DNA from 2 places in the Pseudomonas sp. B12(2026) genome. Region 2 is predicted to be linked to the other one. Evidence: riboswitches for the same ligand, from Rfam matches in the RefSeq annotation. Region 2 holds a riboswitch; the other holds the start of a gene.
The links. Region 2 has a riboswitch for cobalamin ahead of AC3B6A_RS03790 (TonB-dependent receptor domain-containing protein). Riboswitches for the same ligand answer to the same signal wherever they lie in the genome.
Positions count from the first base shown of each region.

Region 1: linked by a shared signal. The riboswitch ahead of cobG (precorrin-3B synthase) and the one ahead of AC3B6A_RS03790 (TonB-dependent receptor domain-containing protein) in region 2 are both predicted to bind cobalamin.

Region 1 covers NZ_CM173430.1:668,521-672,726, forward strand. Annotated here, with positions in the region: gene AC3B6A_RS03180 (precorrin-8X methylmutase) at 1-606, opposite strand, end outside; gene cobG (precorrin-3B synthase) at 599-1,945, opposite strand; cobalamin riboswitch at 2,034-2,265, opposite strand; gene cbiE (precorrin-6y C5,15-methyltransferase (decarboxylating) subunit CbiE) at 2,323-3,525, shown strand; gene AC3B6A_RS03195 (cobalt-precorrin-5B (C(1))-methyltransferase) at 3,613-4,206, shown strand, end outside.
Region 2 covers NZ_CM173430.1:788,484-792,689, reverse strand. Annotated here, with positions in the region: gene dxs (1-deoxy-D-xylulose-5-phosphate synthase) at 1-1,605, shown strand, start outside; cobalamin riboswitch at 1,639-1,817, shown strand; gene AC3B6A_RS03790 (TonB-dependent receptor domain-containing protein) at 1,923-3,794, shown strand.

The DNA.
Region 1 (4,206 bases), 120 kb from region 2:
GGCGTTCACCGCCGCGGCCGCCATCGCGCTGCCGCCACGGCGGCCACGGACGATCACGTAGGGCACGCCGCGGCTGTCGGCGGCGAGGGCGTCCTTGGACTCCATGGCGCCGACGAAACCCACCGGGAAACCGAGGATCAGCGCCGGTTTCGGCGCGCCGGCGTCGAGCATTTCCAGCAGGTAGAAGAGGGCGGTCGGCGCGTTGCCGATCACCACCACGCTGCCTTCCAGGTGTTCGCGCCAGTGTTCCAGCGCCACCGCCGAGCGGGTGTTGCCCAGCTCGCGGGCGAGCGCCGGGACGTCCGGGTCGTTGAGGGTGCAGATCACCTCGTTGTGCGCCGGCAGGCGCGCGCGGGTGATGCCCTCGGCGACCATCCGCGCATCGCAGAGGATCGGCGCGCCGGCGGCCAGCGCCGCCCGGCCGATGGCGCCGGCGCCGGCGGAGAAGCGCAGGTCCTGCACCACGTCGACCATGCCGCAGGCGTGGATCACCCGCACGGCGAGCTTCTCCAGGTCGGCGGGGATGCCGGACAGGTCGGCTTCGGCGCGAATGGTGGCGAAGGACTGGCGGTAGATCGCCTGGCCGTCGCGGATGTAATCAAGCATCGGGAAGGGCTCCGGGGGCGGCGAGTAGGTCGCAGGCCTCGTCGAGGGAAAGGTTGCGCGCCAGCGGCTGGCCGAAGCCGGCCACGCCGTCAGCGCGACGGAACAGGTCGTAGCGGCCGTCGGCGACGGCCAGCAGGGTATGCGGCGCAATGTGGGCGGCGGCGCAGGAGCGCGGGCAGCCGCACAGGTGCACGCCGGCCGGCGGCGCGTGGCGCAGGCGTTCGGCCAGGCGCAGGGCGTCGCCCTTGGTGTCGGCCAGCCCGCGCGCGCAGCCGCTGGAGCCGCTGCAGGCGACGAGGCGCGACAGCGGCTGGGCCGCGTCGATCACCAGGCCGAGCTCGCCCAGCGCGCCGAGCGCGACGGCGGCATCGGCCTGCGCCACGTCGGGGAGGATCAGGCTTTGCCAGGGCGTCAGGCGCAGTTGCCCGCCGCTGAAACGCTCCGCCAGATCGGCGAGGCCGAGCAGCGTGGCGCTGTCGAGGCGGCCGAGGACGAATCCCGCGCCGACCAGGGCGCGCTCCGGCTGGCGCTGCGGACGCATGCCGAGGTGCGCGTAGGCATCCGGCGCAGGGCGCCGCCAGTTGTCCACAAGCGGACCGTACAGCAGCGGGAAGGGCAGGCGTTGCTGCAGGCGCTCCAGCAGCGCGGCGTCGCCCAGCGTCTCGCGCAGGTGGCGCATGCGCGTCTGGCCGTCGCCGGCCAGGTCGAGGAACAGGTGCAGCAGGCTTTCCACCAGCAGCGGCACCTGCTCGGCGGAGACTGCCGCCAGGGCGGGGCGATCCGTCCCGATCTGCGGTGGACAGCCGGCGAGCCCGAAGGCGAAATGCGGCGCGGCGTCGTCGGACATCGCCGACAGCCAGATATCGTTGGGGTGCTCCAGCATCGCCAGCGACTCGCCGCCGTCCAGCTGCACGCCGAACTTGGGCGACAGGCCGTGGAAGCGCGGGGTGCGCTCCAGCAGGTCGAGCAGTTGGCGCGCCAGCGGGCCGGCGTCGAACGCCGTGGCGGCGTCCAGGCCGAGGGCCGGGCTGACCAGCAGGTTGCGCACGTCGTCCGCCGCCAGCTCGCGCGGGCCGAGGCCGGCGGCCAGCAGTTCGCGGCTCAGCGCGTTCCCGGCGCCGGCATGCACGCCGCGGATCTGCAGGTTGGCGCGGTTGGTCGCCTCCAGCACGCCGTCGGCGTGGCGTCCGGCGGCAGCGGCGATGGCGCGGGCGGCGCGGGCGTCGAGTTGTCCACAGGGCAGCTTGATGCGGCAGATGCCGCCATCGCGGGAAGCCACGATGCGCAGCAGGCCGGGGCAGGCATGCGGTCGGACGGGCAGAGCTGAGGAGTCGTGCACGGAGGTCACCAGGGCTGGGGTCGCGGTGACCTGCGAATCCCCCGGAGGGGATTTCACGACACCGATACACCCCGCTCGATGTGCGCACGCGCGACTGGTCTCGTCGGCAGGTCTCCTGGCTGGCAGGTCGTCATCCTGCGCGGCCTTCCCGGTTGCCCAGTGGCCAGATCGACATGTCTGCCATGCGATCGGATTGCGCGGACTCGCTGCTTACAGTTGCGGGGGCAGCCACGGTTCAGCCGTGTTCCCTCTTCGGCTCCCGGATGCATCGCGATCAAACAGCGAAGCGTCCTACGAGCACCGACGATGCGGGTATTATGCCTGCTTTGCCCGAGGGCGGGAAAAGCCTGCCCGTCGGATCGACCCGAGGAGTTTTCATGACGCCCTGGCTGACCATCGTCGGCATCGGCGAGGACGGTTATGCCGGCCTCGGCAAGGCCGCGCGCCGCGCCCTGCTCGCCGCCCGCGAAGTGATCGGCGCGCCGCGCCAGCTGGAGCTGCTGCCGCACGGCCTGCGCGCCCATCGCCAGGCCTGGCCCAGCCCGTTCAGCCTGGAGCCGGTGCTGCGCCGGCGCGGTGAGCCGACCTGCGTGCTGGCCAGCGGCGACCCGATGCTGTTCGGCGTCGGCGCGAGCCTCGCCCGGCAGATTCCGTCCGAGGAAATCCTCGTGCTGCCCGCGCCGTCCTCCGCCTCGCTGGCCGCCGCGCGGCTGGGCTGGGCGTTGCAGGATTGCACCCTGCTGTCGCTGGTGGCGCGCCCGCTGGCGGCGCTCCATGGGCAACTGCATCACGGCGCCCGGCTGCTGATCCTCAGCAATGACGGCGGCAGCCCGGCGGCGGTCGCGGCGCTGCTGTGCGAGCGTGGCTTCGGTGCGAGCCGGATCAGCGTGCTGGAGCACCTGGGCGGCGAGTCCGAGCGGCGCATCGACGGGCTGGCCAGCGACTGGTCGCTGAGCGAGAGCGCCGCGCTGAACCTGATTGCGCTGGAGTGCGTGGCGGGCGCCGATGCCCTTCGCCTGCCCTTGACCACCGGCCTGCCGGACGATGCCTTCCGCCACGACGGCCAGTTGACCAAGCGCGACGTGCGCGCCGTGACCCTGGCGCGGCTGGCGCCGAAACCCGGCGAGCTGCTCTGGGACGTCGGCGCCGGCTGCGGCTCCATCGGCATCGAATGGATGCGCGCGCACCCGAGCTGCCGCAGCCTCGCCATCGAGGCCAACGAAGGCCGCCAGGAGCATATCCGCTGCAACCGCGACGCCCTCGGCGTGCCGGCGCTGCAACTGGTCTGCGGCGCGGCGCCGGAGGCCCTGCAGGGACTGGAGCGCCCCGACGCGATCTTCATCGGCGGCGGCGTCACCGTCCCCGGCGTCTTCGAGCACTGCTGGGACCGGCTCAAGCCCGGCGGCCGGCTGGTGGCCAACGCCGTCACCCTGCAGAGCGAGGCGCTGCTGGTGAGCTGGCGCGAACGCATCGGCGGCGAACTGACCCGCATCGCCATCGCCCAGGCCCAGCCGCTGGGCGGCTTCGACACCTGGCGCGCGGCGCTGCCGATTACCCTGCTGGAGGCGTGGAAGGCATGATGCCGCTCCTGCGTAGGATGGGTGGAGCGCAGCGATACCCATCGATCCCGGGCAGCATGGGCTACTCATCCTGTGGTGGTTGCCGCGATGCGTGACGAAACCCCCGAACAACCCCGCCCGCTGCGCAGCGGCTACACCACCGGCAGCTGCGCCACCGCCACCAGCCTGGCGGCGGCGCGCCTGCTGCTCACCGGCGAGTGCCTGGATGCCGCGCAGATCGTCCTGCCGAAGGAGCGCAGCGCGACCCTGCGCCTGGAGTTCTGCCGGCGCACCGCCGACGGCGCCGAAGCCGGCACGCTGAAGGACGCCGGCGACGATCCGGACGTGACCCACGGCGCGCTGGTCTTCGCCCGCGTCGCGCTGAGCGCCGAACCGGGGGTGCGCTTCCACGCCGGCGAAGGCGTCGGCACGGTCACCAAGCCGGGCCTGGTGCTCGCGGTGGGCGAGCCGGCGATCAACCCGGTGCCGCGCCAGATGATGCGCGACAACCTCGCCGCGCTGGCTGCCGAATGCGGCTACGGCGGCGGCTTCGAGGTGACCATCGGCGTCGAGGGCGGCGCCGGGCTGGCGCTGAAGACCATGAACCCGCGCCTGGGCATCCTCGGCGGGCTGTCGATCCTCGGCACCACCGGCATCGTCCGGCCCTTCTCCTGCGCCGCCTACATCGCCTCGATCCAGCAG
Region 2 (4,206 bases):
GGCACCCTGCGCCAGAAGGACGGCCTGGCCGCCTTCCCGCGCCGCTCGGAGAGCGAGTACGACACCTTTGGTGTCGGCCACTCCAGCACCTCCATCAGCGCCGCCCTCGGCATGGCCATTGCCGCGCGCATGCAGGGCTCGGGCCGCAAGTCGGTGGCGGTGATCGGCGACGGCGCGCTGACCGCCGGCATGGCCTTCGAGGCGCTCAACCACGCGTCGGACGTCAAGGCCGACATGCTGGTGGTCCTCAACGACAACGACATGTCGATCTCGCACAACGTCGGCGGCCTGTCCAACTACCTGGCCAAGATCCTCTCCAGCCGCACCTACAGCAGCATGCGCGAAGGCAGCAAGAAGGTGCTTTCGCGCCTGCCCGGCGCCTGGGAGATCGCCCGCCGCACCGAGGAATACGCCAAGGGCATGCTGGTCCCCGGCACGCTCTTCGAGGAGCTGGGCTGGAACTACATCGGCCCGATCGACGGCCACGACCTGCCGACCCTGATCGCCACCCTGCGCAACATGCGCGACCTCAAGGGCCCGCAGTTCCTGCATGTGGTGACCAAGAAGGGCAAGGGCTTCGGCCCGGCCGAGATCGACCCCATCGGCTACCACGCCATCACCAAGCTGGAACCCGAGGGCGCCGCCGCCCACGCCGCGCCGAAGAAGGCCGGCGGACCGAAGTACTCCGGCGTGTTCGGCCAGTGGCTGTGCGACATGGCCGCCGAGGACCCGCGCCTGGTCGGCATCACCCCGGCGATGAAGGAAGGCTCGGACCTGGTGGCCTTCGCCGACAGGTTCCCGGACCGCTACTTCGACGTCGCCATCGCCGAACAGCACGCCGTGACGCTGGCGGCCGGCATGGCCTGCGACGGCGCCAAGCCGGTGGTGGCGATCTACTCCACCTTCCTGCAGCGCGGCTACGACCAGCTGATCCACGACGTCGCGGTGCAGAACCTCGACGTGCTGTTCGCCATCGACCGCGCCGGTCTCGTGGGCGAAGACGGTCCGACCCACGCCGGCAGCTTCGACCTCTCCTACCTGCGCTGCATCCCCGGCATGCTGGTGATGACCCCCAGCGACGAGAACGAACTGCGCAAGCTGCTCACCACCGGCCATCACTTCGACGGGCCGGCGGCGGTGCGCTACCCGCGCGGCACCGGCCCCAACGCCTCCATCGAACGGGCGCTGGCGCCAGTGGAAATCGGCAAGGGCGTGCTGCGCCGCGAGGGCAAGGCCGGCAAGGTCGCCTTCCTGGTGTTCGGCGTGCAGCTGGCCGAGGCGCTGAAAGTCGCCGAGCGGTTCGACGCCAGCGTCGCCGACATGCGCTTCGTCAAGCCGCTGGACGAGGAACTGGTGCGCCAGCTGGCCGCCAGCCACGAGCTGCTGGTGACCGTCGAGGAAAACACCGTGATGGGTGGCGCCGGCGCCGCCGTCAGCGAATTCCTCGCCCGCGAGAACCTCCAGCAGCCGATCCTCCACCTGGGCCTGCCGGACTACTACGTGGAACACGCCAAGCCCGCGCAGATGCTCGCCGAGTGCGGCCTCGACGCCACCGGCATCGAAGCCTCGGTGGCCGCGCGCCTGGAAGCGCTCGGCAACCGCTGAGCGCATCCCTCCCCCGGAGTATTGCCAGTGAACGGGCGCACCGACTAAGGTGCGCCCGTTTTCGTTCGAGGTAACGGGAAGCAGGTGAAAGACCTGCGCTGCCCCCGCAACGGTAACCGACCGCAGGCCCTGGCCTGCCGCGCTGCGAACCGCCACTGTGCATCCGCATGGGAAGGCCGCGAGCGTGGGTGTCGGCAGCCCGGAGACCGCCCCCGAACGCCCAGACAGGTGTTGCGGAGGGCCGCACCGTCAAGTGCGGCCCGCCGCCCTTGCCACGCCCTCCTCGAAAGTCATCCGACCGCTTTTGAGGACGTTCCATGAAACTGACCCGACTCGCCCTGGCCACCGGCCTGCTGCCCGCCCTGGCCTGCGCCGACGCCAGCGTCGCGCCCGACGACGTCTACGCCCTGCCCGCCCTGGTGATCACCTCCGGCCGCCAGGTCCAGCCGCGCGCCCAGGCCACCTCCGCCAACAGCGTGTACACCCGCCGGGAGATCGAGCGCCTGCAGGTGCGCAGCGTGCCCGAACTGCTCAAGCGCGTGCCCGGCGTGCAGATCGGCAGCTCCGGCGGGGTGATCTCCTACTCCGTGCGCGGCACCGGCACCGCGCAGACCCTGGTGCTGGTCGACGGCCAGCGCGTCGCCTCGGCCAGCACCGGCATCGCCCGCCTGGACTACCTGAGCATCGACAACGTCGAACGCGTGGAAGTGACCCGCGGCCCGCGCTCCTCGCTGTACGGCGCCGACGCCATCGGCGGGGTGATCCAGATCTTCACCCGCCGCGGCGAGGCCGGCCTGCACCCGGAAGTGCGCCTGGCGGCCGGCAGCCACGGCACCTTCGAGCGCAGCGTGAACCTGTCCGGCGGCGACCAGCGCACCACATTCAACCTCGGCGGCAGCCTCGACGAGCGCGACGGCTGGGACCGCACCAGCGACAACGTCGGCGCCGACAGCGACGACGACGCCCAGCGCAACAAGGCCGTGCACCTGAACCTCGACCACCGTTTCAACGAGGACTGGAAGGCCGGCCTGAACCTCAACGACCAGCGCGGCAAGAACGAATACGACGACGCCTACAACTTCGAACCGGGCTCGCCGCGCGACGAATTCCGCGTCAGCAGCTACAGCGCCTACCTCGACGGCCAGTTGACCGACATCTGGAACAGCCGCCTGGAGCTGGGCCGCAGCTTCGACCGCAACAAGGCCGTGGGCGCCGCCGACAGCTGGAACAACGGCACCCTGGAAACCACCCGCCACTCCGCCGGCTGGATCAACCGCCTGCAACTGGACGCGGCCAACCAGCTCACCCTCGGCGCCGACTGGTACGAAGACCGGGTCGAGGGCACCACCGTCTTCGCCGAGGACCAGCGCGAGAACCACGCCTTCTTCGCCCAGCACAGCTTCAAGGGCGACCGCTTCGGCACCGAGCTGGGCCTGCGCCACGACGACAACCAGGCCTACGGCAGCCAGAACAGCTGGAACGCCGCCTTCAGCCTGCCGGTGGGCGACAGCCAGAGCTGGATCGCCAGCTACGGCGAAGGCTTCCGCGCCCCCACCTTCAGCGACCTCTACTACCCCGGCGCCGGCAACCCGAATCTCAAGGCCGAAACCTCGAAGACCTACGAACTGCAATGGCGCGGCGACTTTTCCGGCACCCAGCTGGAAGCCTCGCTGTACCGCACCGAAATCGACGACCTGATCGCCTGGGACAGCGCCAGCAACCAGCCGGAGAACATCGCCAAGGCGCGCATCGACGGCTTCGAGGCCAGCATCGCCCGCGAGGTGCTGGGCTGGCAGGCCGCCCTCGGCCTGAGCCTGATCGACCCGCGCGACCGCGACAGCGGCCACACCCTGCCCTACCGCGCGCGCCGCACCCTGAGCCTGGACCTCGACCGCCAGTTCGGCGCCTACGGCGTCGGCGGTTCCTGGCGCGCGGTCAGCCAGCGCTACGACGACGCGGCCAACACCCGCCAGCTCGCCGGCTACGGCGTGCTCGACCTGCGCACCAGCTGGCAGGCCAGCGACGAGGTGCGCTTCGACCTGAAGCTGGATAACGCGCTGGACCGCGATTACACCCTGGGCGACTACCTGCGCCCGACCAGCCCGATGGACTTCATGGGCGAACCCCGCCCGTATCAGGAACCGGGCCGTACCGCGCTGCTGGCGGTAACCTGGACGCCGGAGCTTTAAGGACCGCTTTTCCGTAGGAGCGAGCTTGCTCGCGAACCCGCTCGACGCCGGCCCTGCCGGCGGATCGCGGACAAGGTCCGCTCCTACAGGGTGCACCGCTTTCGTAGGAGCGGAGCTTCTCCGCGATGCTTTTGTCTTTTGTTTGGGCTGGGGTGTTTCTGCGCCGCTTCGGCGTGTGCTGAGCGATTTGGTTTCGCCCTCCCGGGCGAGTCCCTTTTGGGGCCCCAAAAGGAACCAAAAGGGCCCGTCCCGGCATCCGGGTCTTCGCTTCGCTCAGACTCCCCTCGCTCCGGTATTGCTCCGAGGGTCGGCTTGCAAGGGCCATCCATGGCCCTTCAAGCCTCTCGCGGCATCCATGCCGCTCGCCCCTCTGCGCAATACCTCCACTCGGCCTCCTGACGGGACCCTGCGC